Regions from separate parts of the Bradyrhizobium ganzhouense genome, predicted to be linked through region 2. Evidence: predicted binding sites of a transcription regulator. Region 2 holds the regulator's gene; each other region holds the start of a gene.

Region 1 (3,892 bases), 2.5 Mb from region 2:
CTCTCGACCCGCTCGGGGCGGCTCGCGATCGGCTGGCAGGCCGAGAACGATCTCCTCATCTTGACCTGGGAGGAGACCGGAGGGCCGTTGGTCAGGACGCCGAAGTCGCGTGGTTTCGGCACAAGAAGCCTGCTGGCCAGTGTCGAGTCCCAGCTCGGCGGACAGGCGCTGTTCGATTGGCGTTCAGAGGGCCTGCTGTGCCGTCTCGATGTGCCGTTGACGCGCAAGAGCGCGGCAACATCGGCGGCGCAGGACAAGTTAGGGGCCAGCACTTCTCCCGAACTTCAGCGCGCGTCGGGTTAGCGCGACGCAGCGACCTTCAGCCGTAACATCGGCCGCGGTTCATCGGCGACACGCCCTTCGAGCCAAGCTTCCGTTTTCGCAAGATCGCGCAACGCCGTTGCATAGCGGCGGGCGGCGCTGCGCTCTGCACCCCGCGGCAGCTTGCGCGCCTTGCGCAAAATGTCGGCCGCTGCGTTGCGGTAGGCCAGCGAGCGATAGAGAAAGACCACCTTACCCATAGCGAATGTTCCCGTGTTGATGCCGTTCATCCTCGCAAGATCGGCATGAACGTCGGATGAAGCGGCTCATGACAATTCCTTTATGCGCGATGGAACCCGCGACTACGACGCGCGTTGGCATGCCAGATCGATCGGCAGTTCCATGCGCGCAAAAAAGTCGCCAAATAGGTCGCCAAGTCTGATCTCTCCCACCGGCATCATCAAACTGATGACGCATGCGACGATGGGCGCGGCACTCGGTCTGGCCTTCACGCTCGCACTGATCCTGGCCAATCCTGCGGTCGCAGAATTGCTAAACCACGGCGGCCGTGCGGCAGCCTTCGTCTTTGTCGGCACGATGGTGACGACGTTTGCCATCGGTGCCGCGCTGACGGGCGTCGTGTTCATCCTCAACGAGGACAAGGAATCTTGAAGCGCGCGTGAAGCGCAATGCCATGTATTTTTCGGAACTCCCGCGGCGAATGGCGGTTGGCTGCCTGCGTCAAATTCAACTCAGGGAGTTCCCGCGCATGAACACGACCAAGCTCGCTCTCGCCGTGATGTTAGCGATCGGCCTCGCCGCCGCACCCATTGCCGCGCAGGCCAAGTCGCACAAGGCCAAGCATGATTCATCGACCTCGTCCTCGCAAACGACAGGCGCCAACACGAAGTCCAAGGGCAGCGACGCTTCCGGTCAGAACAGCTCTGGCACCGGCTCCGACCAGGGCGGCGCCATGACGAACAACAAGAGCGCCCCGAGCAACACCAAGTAAGCTCGGGAGTAAGCTCGACAGAGCTGAGGCCCCGCGAAAGCGGGGCCTTTTGCTTGGGTGCCCTGAACATCCTCTCAAGGCCACATGGTCGGCGCGCGGATCAGAGCATCCCTGCCCGCCCGCCTCAAATCGTCGACCGAACATTGCCCCGATCGAACACGATCACTCAGTCGTGCGGCAATTCGTTCGCGCATCGCCATTTCGGACGGCGCAAGGTCGGCACAGACTTCATCGAGGACCGCCCGCAGCAGGGCGGCCATTTCGGCATCCGGCATCGACAAGCTCCGGCATGTCGCTTTGCGCGACCGCTTTAGCTGCGTCGGATGTCAGTGATGTTAAGGCGGCTCTTCAGCGGACCAAGACGTACCCGGTCGCGGATGTCGGGCAAAACCCCGCCACCGCCAGCGGCCTTCCATTCGCCGATCAGCAGATTGATTTTCCGGCGCAGGCCCATCTGCGCCTGGGCCCGTTCGGTGCAGTCACGATCGCGATTAACGAGATCGCGTACGGTCGCCTCGACATCGGCCATCTCCAGCCTCAAGGCGCTGATTTTGCGTCGAATTTCATTAATTCTGTTGTCCATGGCTTGTTAGAACAAAATAAGAACATATAGTCAAGCCACGAATTCGGAATGGAGAGCGGACATGCAGGTTCAGGGTAAATACGACGCCAAGGCTTTTCTCATGGAGCAGATGACCCGGGCGCAGGGGCTGCGGCTGAAGCGGCTGAGCGAAGAGGCCTACCAGCCCGCGCAATACGATCGCGGTCTGTCCTCTACCGAAGCCGCGCGCCGCATCCAGGTGCTTGAAGCGGAGATCGAACTCGCGAACTCCTTCTGAGGCGCGCGGCCAGTGGCCTTGGAACGCTGCGTCAACACTCCTGTTCTCTTCCGAGGCCAAAGGGAGAGAGTTGATGGCACGCAAGGCAAAGAAGCGCCGCTACTCACGCAGCGCTGCCAGTGATGTCGAGCGCGAGATGCGGCGTTACAAGAAGGGGACTGCAAAGAGCGGGCCCGGCGGTCGCGGCGGACGCGTGAAGAGCCGCAAGCAGGCGATCGCAATCGGCTTGTCGGAAGCGCGCGCGAAGGGCAAGAAGGTGCCGAAGAAGGCGTCGAAGCGGAAGACGTCCAAGAAGAAAAGCGCGAAGAAGAGCTCGAAGCGCAAATCCGCGAAGCGGTGACGCCGACCGGCGTCAGGTCATGCTACCCGGCATGAAGCAGCGGATCGAAACACCGAACGCCGTCTTGACCGGCCAGACCATGGTGCGGCCGGCGCGGTTCGGCTCGGTGATCACGGCTTCGTCGGGGACCTCGACCCACTCCCCATCAAGACGGACCCGGTAGTGCCCATTGTGCGAGTCCCAGTCAGGATCGGCCACGGCAACACCGTCGGCATCCGAACAGCACGGACCGAGATGGCTGCGCAAGCTGTCGAACCAGGGCTTTAGCGGAGAATCGGTGAAGCGGCCGTCATCGCGCCCCAAGGCACTTCCGGTCGACAGCACGAGCGGCGCCGCGAGCAGCGCAAGTCTCAGCGAGAGCTTCAATCGATCCATGTCGGCACCGATCAAATGCGAACCACCGGCCGGTTCCACAAAGCAGCCGGACGTTCGAAGTTCCACTCCTGCAATTTGCCTCGGCGCCGTCATTGCCGCCAGAGCACAATACGCGATTCCAAAGTCTGACGAGCGAACGCGGCTTTTTCGGACGAACCCGTCATCATTGCTGCCGTTAACGAGAATGTTATCGGCGGCCTGTGGGTATCTCGACAGGCGCGCACGAAAAAGGCGGCCCGCAGGCCGCCTTTTGAATTTGCCGTCGAGGCCATGAGAGGAAATAGATCAGGCGAGCGGCACCGCCACGAAACGGGTCGCCTCCGCGCTCTTCACCTGCAGCAGCACGCTGTTCTTGCCGGACGATTTGGCCTGCGCCAGCTCGGAGCGGACATCGCCGACATTGGCGACCGCCTTGCCGCCGACATTGAGGATGACGTCGCCGGTCTGGATGCCGCGTTGCGCCGCCGGTCCCTGCGGGTCGACCTCGGTGACCACGACGCCCTTCTGGCCTGCGCCCTGGACGTCGCCGGCCGGCGCCAGGCTGAGGCCGAGGCGCGGCGTGCCAGGGGCCTGCTGCGTCTTGCCGTCGTCAGCTTTGGCCTGCTTTTCGTTCGGCAGCTCGCCGAGCGCGAGCGACACCGTCTTGTTATCGCCCTTGTGGACGACATCGAGCTTCACGGACGTGCCCGGCGCCAGCGTGGCGATAGTGCGGGCGAGATCGCGGGAGTCCTTGATCGTGGTGCCATTGACGGCGGTGATGACGTCGCCCGCCTCGATGCCGGCCTTCGCCGCCGGGCTGCCATCCTGCGGGTTATCGACGATTGCACCGCGCGCCTCCTTCAGGCCGAGGCTGTCGGCAATCTCCGCGGTCACCGGCTGCACCTGCACACCGAGCCAGCCGCGGGTGACGGCACCCTTGTCCTTCAGCTGCGCGACCACGAGCTTGGCGGTCGAGGACGGAATATCGAAGCCGATGCCGACCGAGCCGCCCGAGGGCGAGAAGATCGCGGTGTTCACGCCGATCACATTGCCGTTCATGTCGAAGGCCGGACCGCCGGAATTGCC
Region 2 (3,892 bases):
AGGCTGTAGTCACACATTGGGTGCTCCTCATTCAGGATAGAGCACCCGCGCCTCTTCTGAGGCGCAGGCCTCTATCAGAGTGGAAGCCTGTGATCATATGCTTTTTTGTGGGCAAATCTGCGGCTCGCCTCCGCAGAGCGCGATCACATTATCTTTTTCAGATGCGCAAGGAACAAAGGCTGCCCCCGTGCATTCGGTGAACGCTTTGGCTCAGCGGCCGGCAGGTGCCGACCAGCCCGAATATGGCCAGGCCGGTTGCGACGGCTGCTCGACGGCGTTGCGGGCATTGCGGAATTGCTCGCCGGTTGCCTGCGGTGCCTTGCGGGCATGGTGCTGCGGCTGTGCGGCGAAAGCTTGCGACGCGGATGCTACGATCAACGCCATCGCAACTGTGCTCAGAACGATCTTGCGCATGGTTGTCTCCTCGGTCTGTCAAAGGCCTGCGAAGCGATGCGCGCTTCGTTGCGGCGTGCCGAGGATGTAGCGCTGGAGAGGTGGCCGGATAATCTGTGCAAAACCAGAAAGACTATCCAGCCGGAGCGGACAATCGTCCGCTCCAATCGTTGATGGCGGTCGTCGACCGCGACGCGCTCAGTACTTCCGGTACAGCCCGATCAGCTTGCCCTGGATTTTGACCCGGTTGGGCGGCAGGATGCGGACTTCATAGGCCGCGTTCGCCGGCTCGAGCGCAATCGAGGCGCCGCGACGGCGGAAGCGCTTGAGTGTCGCTTCCTCGTCGTCGATCAGGGCGACCACGATGTCGCCGGTATCGGCGCTCTCGTTGCGCTGGATCAGCGCCATGTCGCCGTCGAGAATGCCGGCTTCGACCATGGAGTCGCCTCGCACTTCGAGCGCGTAATGCTCGCCTGAGCCGAGCATGTCGGGCGGGACGCTGATGGTGTGGCTACGGGTCTGCAGAGCCTCTATCGGCGTACCGGCCGCGATCCGGCCCATCACGGGCACCGCGACGGGACGCTCGCCCTCGTCGGCGGGCAGGCTCGACGTCGTGCGGACCTTGCCGAGATTGCCTTCGATGACGCTCGGCGTAAAGCCGCGGCGGCTGCCGGCGGCGGCCTGGAGCTCAGGCAGCTTGATCACCTCGATGGCGCGGGCGCGGTTGGGCAGGCGGCGGATGAAGCCGCGCTCCTCGAGCGCGGTGATCAGGCGGTGGATGCCTGATTTCGAGCGCAGATCGAGCGCGTCCTTCATCTCGTCGAAGGAGGGCGGCACGCCGCTTTCCTTCAGGCGCTCGCTGATGAACCGCAGGAGCTCGTATTGTTTGCGCGTTAACATCTCGACCAAAATCCCCCGGTTGACGTCGTTCGATTCCGAGACGCTGAATTCAGCAATAAGCCGCTGCACGCTCGAAACAAATCATGAACGGACACTATATGTTCGATACATGTTCCGCAACTGCTTAATTTAGCGTGAACGCGACAAAGTTCGCAGAACGGTTGCGAACGATGCGCTCAAGCGGGCAGTCGCAGCACCTCGCAAGCAGCGCCGGCGTCGGCCTTCGGAGCGAATGGTGCGCGCACGAGAAGTGCCTGTGCCGCAGCGAGATTTGCAAGCAGCGAGGAGTCCTGGTGATTGACGGGAAGGGCGATCAGCGTGCCGTCATCACGCACATCGAGGCGCGCACGCAGATAATCCTCGCGCTGGTCATTGGCGCCGACGTCGCGGCCGAGCACGGCGCGTTCGCGGCGGTGATGAACCATCGAACGGCCCGACAACGCGCGAATCAGCGGCACCATGAACAGGAAGCCGCAAACGTAGGATGACACGGGATTGCCGGGCAGGCCGATCACGCGCATCGCTCCGAGCTGCCCGTTCATCATCGGCTTGCCCGGTCGCATCGCGATCTTCCAGAACGCCATCGAGGTGCCTTCGTCCTTCAGCGCCTGCTGCACCAGATCGTGGTCGCCGACCGAGGCACCGCCGGTCGTGACCAGGATGTCGGCGCCGGATTCGCGCGCGCGGCGGATGCCGGCGGTGGTGGCGGCAAGCGTGTCGGCGGCAACGCCGAGGTCGATGGTGTCAGCACCCTCGCTGCGGGCGAGCGCATGCAGGGCGTAGCCGTTGGAATAGACGATCTGGCCATGGCCGGGCGTGGTGCCCGGCATCACAAGCTCGTCGCCGGTCGCGAGAATCGCGACCTTTGGACGGCGGCGGACGGCCAACTGCGGATGGTTCATGCCGGCGGCGAGCGCGAGATCGCGCTCGGTGAGCCGGGCGCCCTTGCGCAGGAGCACGTCCCCTTCAGAGAAGTCGATGCCGGCCGGGCGGATGTGCCGCCCGGTGACGGCGGCCTCCGTGATCGTGATGCGCTTGCCATCGGCGACGGTGTCCTCCTGGATCACGACCGCATCCGCGCCATCAGGAACGACGCCACCGGTGAAGATCCGTACGGCTTCGCCGGCGCCAACAGTTCCTGCGAACGGCCGGCCGGCAGCGACTTCGCCAATGACGTTGAGCTGCGCGTCAATCTTGGCCGCATCGGCCGCGCGGACGGCATAGCCATCCATCGCCGACATCGCCTGCGGCGGCTGCGTCCGCCGCGCCGCGACGTCGCGTGCGAGCACACGGTGAAAAGCCGAGTCGAGCGCGACCGATTCCTCGGGCAGCGGCTCCGCACCGGCGAGCACGGCAGCAAGCGCATCGGAAACCGGCATCAGGGCCACGGTGAAAACTCCAGCTACGCCCGTTCGGGCAAATCAGCGGCGAGAGTTCTAGCCGAGTGCAGGCGCAGAGGCAAAAACGGTGGTCGCACAGGTTGCTTTAACCTGCGTCATCCGCGCAGCGATGGAGTGGGAGCATCAAGTCCGCCGGGGATGATCCGGAAGGCGAGATAGACCAGCACGAGGATGACGAGAGTCACGGCCAGTGTCGGTCAGGTCCCCGGCTACCTGTCTGAACTGACATCGGGCGCTCGAGGGCCCTGATCCCTGTCGGGCATCGGATCGGCCTGGGCCTTCAGATCAGCCGCCTTGCTCATCAGCTTGGCTGAAAGCTCTGAGTCTGAGGTGGTCCTGGCGAATTTGACCAGCAGTGAGGCCTGCTTGGTGAGGTAGGTTTTGCCCAACACGATGATACGTCCGTTCGTAGAAGTCCCAACGGACTCTAGAGTCCGGAAGCGGGCATTCCGTTCCCGGAACTCTGTACAAAAATGCACAAAGTGTTTCGGTTCCTCGTGTCCGGGCGAAATTGTTCCGGAATCGGCCGTTAGATTCCCAGCGCCTTGAGTGCATTGCCGACGTCGCGGGGCGAGGTGACATGCACCGCCTTCAGCCCGCGGGCGCGGGCGCCTTCGACATTCTGGGCGAGGTCATCGAAGAACACGATCCGGTTGGCCGGCACACCGATCGCGGTGACGACATGGTCGAAGGCTTCCGCGTCCGGTTTGCGCAGGCCGATGCTGGAGGACAGATAGAGCTCGCGGAAATGGCCGAGCAGATCGGCATACTGCCTCGAGAAATGGTCGACGTGCGGGCGGTTGGTGTTGGAGAAGGCAAACAGCGGCATCTGCTTCGCCGCCCGCGGCAGCAATTCCGCGATGTCGGGCATCTCGCCGGCGAAGATCGCGTTCCATCCTTCCAGGAATTGCGCATCCGAAATGCCGATGCCGAGTGATGAGCGCAGCGACTGGAAATAGGCCTCGTCGCTGATCTTGCCGACCTCGTGCAGCCGGTAGGCCTCGCTGTCACGCTGATAGCGCGTGACGATGGCTTCGGGCTCGAGGCCCGCATGTCCCGCCCAGCAGGCGATCGCCTTGGAGAAATCGATGTCGAGCACGACGCGCCCGAGATCGAACAGAAGCGCATCGGCGCTGCCGGGAGAGAGCGATGTCATTCTATCCTTCAGTATCGGTAGGGTTCATGGTCGAACAGCGGGA
Region 3 (3,892 bases), 3.4 Mb from region 2:
GCCGGGAAACGGCGACAGGCCGTGCACGTGACGCAGCACCGCGTGCGCGGGCTTGCTCCAGTCGATCCGCGCCTCGGCCTTGTCGATCTTGGCGGCGTAGGTGACGCCGTCCTCGCTCTGCTTCTTGAGCTGAAGGCCGCCGCGGTCGAGCGCGGCCATGGCGCGCACCATCAGATCGGCACCAAGCCGGGACAGGCGATCGTGCAGATCGACCGCGGTCATGGTGTCGGTGATCGAAAGGCGCTCGGCCATGGCGACGTCGCCGGTGTCGAGACCGACATCCATCTTCATCACCATCACGCCGCTCTCGGCATCGCCGGCCATGATCGCGCGATTGATCGGCGCGGCACCGCGCCAGCGCGGCAGCAGCGAAGCATGTAGATTGTAACAGCCGAGCTTTGGCGCATCGAGGATCGCCTGCGGCAGGATCATGCCGTAGGCGACGACGACGGCGGCATCGGCACCAAACGCGCTGAACTCGTCGAGCGCTTCCTGCGTCTTCAGCGTCTTCGGCGTCAGCACGGGCACGCCGAGTTTTCGCGCGGCCTCCTCGACCGGCGTTGGCTGCAATTGCAGACCGCGCCGCCCGCCCGGCTTCTGCGCGCGGGTGTAGACAGCCACGATCTCGTGGCCGTGCGCGACGAGCTCGAGCAGCGTCGGCACGGAGAAATCGGGCGTGCCCATGAAGATCAGGCGGAGGGGCATCGACGGAGAACCTTACTCCGCGCGCTTGGCGGCTTTCTCGAATTTCTTGATCACGCGGTCGCGCTTGAGCTTCGAGAGATAGTCGACGAACAGCACGCCGTTGAGATGGTCGATCTCATGCTGGATGCAGGTGGCGTAGAGGCCTTCGGCGTCCTCCTCGTGCACCTTGCCGTCCAGATCAGTAAAGCGCACGCGCACCTTCGCCGGCCGCTCGACCTCCTCGTAATATTCGGGGATCGACAGGCAGCCTTCCTCATAGACCGACAGATCCTCGGAAGACGCGATGATCTCGGGATTGATGAAGACGCGCGGCTCCGGCTTGGTTTCGCCGTCCTGGCCGGGCTTGGCGAGGTCCATGGTGATCAGCCGCAGCGGCTGCGCGATCTGGATCGCCGCCAGGCCAATGCCGGGCGCGTCGTACATGGTCTCGAACATGTCGTCGGCAAGCTTGCGGATCTCCGGCGTGACCTTCTCGATCGGCTTGGAGACCAGACGCAGCTGCTTGTCGGGCAGGATGATGATTTCTCTGAGGGCCATGGCGGGCGATTTAAGCTGCGCGCGACAAGCGGTCAATGCGGCCGGGAACGCGTTAACGGTCCGCTAACCATAAAACTTCAGGTTTCGTTAACCATAAGGATTAGGGATCGATTAACCATAAATGTTCGCTATTCGTTCGTATGCCCCGGCGAATCGGGTAGAAGGACGGGCATGAACGAGATCATTTTCATGCTGGGCGACTGGCCGGTGCGCACGATCGATGCGCTGATCGGCTTCGGCGCCCTGGTCCTCATCCTCCTCGTGCTGATTACCGTCGTGATCGCGCGATCCGGGCGGCGCGGCGCGGAACTCGCCATGGCACACGCCATCCGCGCCGACGAGCTGGAGGAGCGCCTCAGCCAGGTGCTGCACGCCCAGAGCGAGGCCGCCGGCCGGGCCGACGCCATGACCCAGGCGCTGGCCGGCCGTCAGGCCGAGATGGCGCGCGCGGTCAACGAGCGGCTGGATTCGGTGACCCATCGGGTCGGCCAGTCCATGGAGCACTCGACCCGCAACACCATGGAGAGCCTGCGCGCGCTGCACGAGCGGCTCGGCATCATCGACAACGCGCACAAGAACCTCACCGACCTCACCACGCAGGTGACGACCTTGCGCGACGTGCTCGCCAACAAGCAGTCGCGCGGCGCCTTCGGCCAGGCGCGGATGGAGGCGATCGTCCAGGACGGCTTGCCGAAGGGCGCTTACGAATTCCAGTTCACGCTCTCGACCGGCAAGCGGCCGGATTGCGTGGTGTTCCTGCCCGACCAGCGCCCGCTCTGCATCGATGCGAAATTCCCGCTGGAAGCGATGACCGCGCTGCACGATGCGCGGTCCGACGAGGAAAAGCGCGCCGCCACGCAGCGGCTGCGCGGCGACGTGATGAAGCATGTCAGCGACATCGCCGAAAAATACCTCGTCACCGGCGAGACCCAGGAGATGGCGCTGATGTTCGTGCCGTCGGAATCGGTCTACGCCGAGATCCATGACGGTTTCGACGACGTGATCCAGAAGGCCTATCGCGCCAAGGTCGTGCTGGTGTCGCCCTCGCTGCTGATGCTCGCGATCCAGGTGATGCAGCAGATCATGAAGGACGCGCGCATGCGCGATGCCGCCGACCAGATCCAGACCGAGGTGATCAAGCTCGGCGACGATCTCGGCCGCCTGCGCGACCGCGTGCTGAAATTGCAGAAGCACTTTGCGGACGCGAACGAGGACGTCCACCAGATCCTGATCTCCGCCGACAAGATCGAAAAGCGCGCGGGGAGAATCGAGGAGCTCGATTTCAGCAAGACCGACACACCCACGGACGGCCCGCGGCTGGTGACGACGGGTGCGCCGGAGCTGTTTCCGAGGAAGCTCCAGGCGGGGGAGTGAGTTCCTTATCTCGCCCCGCTTGCGGGGAGAGGTCGAATTCGATCGCAGATCGAATTCGGGTGAGGGGGTACAGGTCTCACGGCCATCTCATCTGCGGATAGAGGCCCCTCACCCCGCCCTCTCCCCGTAAGAACGGGGCGAGGGAGACGAGGCAGCGCCGCCAGAATCTGCTAACAAGCCCGAATGACCGCACCTGACGCGACCTCAGAAGCTGCTCCGGCCACCGCTGATCCGCGTTCCTCATGGCGCGACAGCCTGGCTGTCTACCTGCAACCGCGGGTGCTGATCGTGCTGTTCCTTGGCTTCTCCTCGGGGCTACCGCTGGCGCTGTCGGGATCGACGCTGCTGGTGTGGATGCGCGAGGCCGGGGTTGATCTCAAGACCATCGGGCTGTTTGCGCTGGTCGGCACGCCCTACACGCTGAAGTTCCTGTGGGCGCCGCTGGTGGATGCGCTGCATGTGCCGCTGTTCACGCGTGCCTTCGGCCGCCGGCGCGGCTGGCTGCTGTTCTCGCAATTGCTGCTGATCGTCGCGATCCTGCTGCTGGCGATGACGGATCCGGCACGCTCGCCGTTCTATGTCGCGCTCGGCGCGCTGCTGGTGGCGACGACGTCGTCGACGCAGGACATCGTGGTCGACGCCTTTCGCGTCGAGAGCCTACCCGAGAGCGAGCAGGCGGCCGGCATGGCGGCCTATGTCGCGGCCTATCGCATCGGCATGCTGGTCTCGACCGCGGGGGCGCTGTTCATCGTCTCCGGTTTCGAGAGCACCGGCATCACGCGCACCTCGGCCTGGATGTGGGGCTATGTGGTGATGGCGGCGATGGTGCTGATCGGGACGATCACGGCGCTCGCCGCGACCGAGCCCGAGCAATCGGTGCGGGCGGAAGCTGCGACGCACGAAGAGACCGCGTTCACGCGCGTGCTGCATGCGGCGATCGGCGCGTTCTCGGAATTCCTGTCGCGAAAGGACGCGCTCGCCGCGCTCGCCTTCGTCGTGCTGTTCAAATTCACCGATGCCTTCTCCGGCACCATGACGGCGCCGTTCGTGATCGACCTCGGCTTCACCCGCAACGATTATGCGGCGATCGTGAAGGGCGTTGGCCTCGCAGCGACGCTGATCGGCGGCTTCGCGGGCGGTTTTGTCGCGCGGCGTTATTCGCTCGCAACCTCGCTCTGGATCGGCGGGGTGCTGCAGGCGCTGGCCAATCTGACCTTCTCCTGGCTCGCAGTGGTCGGCACCAATCAATGGGCGCTGGCGCTCGCGATCTGCGCCG

The links. Region 2 encodes LexA, which represses DNA repair genes until DNA is damaged. Its sites were predicted from a motif close to TGTTCNNNNTGTGTTCNG; they were not measured.
Region 1: the regulator LexA is predicted to act here: its motif matches at 1,864-1,881, upstream of ACLFLU_RS12345 (DUF3072 domain-containing protein).
Region 3: the regulator LexA is predicted to act here: its motif matches at 1,365-1,382, upstream of ACLFLU_RS39690 (DNA recombination protein RmuC).

What each region holds. Positions count from the first base shown of each region.
Region 1 covers NZ_CP181318.1:2,690,704-2,694,595, reverse strand. The annotation lists gene ACLFLU_RS12375 (sensor histidine kinase) at 1-303, shown strand, start outside; gene ACLFLU_RS12370 (hypothetical protein) at 300-551, opposite strand; gene ACLFLU_RS12365 (hypothetical protein) at 730-933, shown strand; gene ACLFLU_RS12360 (hypothetical protein) at 1,031-1,273, shown strand; gene ACLFLU_RS12355 (hypothetical protein) at 1,348-1,548, opposite strand; gene ACLFLU_RS12350 (hypothetical protein) at 1,584-1,802, opposite strand; gene ACLFLU_RS12345 (DUF3072 domain-containing protein) at 1,918-2,112, shown strand; gene ACLFLU_RS12340 (DUF6496 domain-containing protein) at 2,186-2,452, shown strand; gene ACLFLU_RS12335 (hypothetical protein) at 2,465-2,827, opposite strand; gene ACLFLU_RS12330 (Do family serine endopeptidase) at 3,113-3,892, opposite strand, start outside.
Region 2 covers NZ_CP181318.1:5,165,522-5,169,413, reverse strand. The annotation lists gene ACLFLU_RS23700 (hypothetical protein) at 1-17, opposite strand, end outside; gene ACLFLU_RS23695 (hypothetical protein) at 211-414, opposite strand; gene lexA (transcriptional repressor LexA) at 592-1,293, opposite strand; gene glp (gephyrin-like molybdotransferase Glp) at 1,470-2,681, opposite strand; gene ACLFLU_RS23680 (HAD family hydrolase) at 3,223-3,849, opposite strand; gene ACLFLU_RS23675 (alpha-hydroxy acid oxidase) at 3,858-3,892, opposite strand, start outside.
Region 3 covers NZ_CP181318.1:8,529,475-8,533,366, forward strand. The annotation lists gene fmt (methionyl-tRNA formyltransferase) at 1-705, opposite strand, end outside; gene def (peptide deformylase) at 718-1,242, opposite strand; gene ACLFLU_RS39690 (DNA recombination protein RmuC) at 1,414-2,616, shown strand; gene ACLFLU_RS39695 (AmpG family muropeptide MFS transporter) at 2,800-3,892, shown strand, end outside.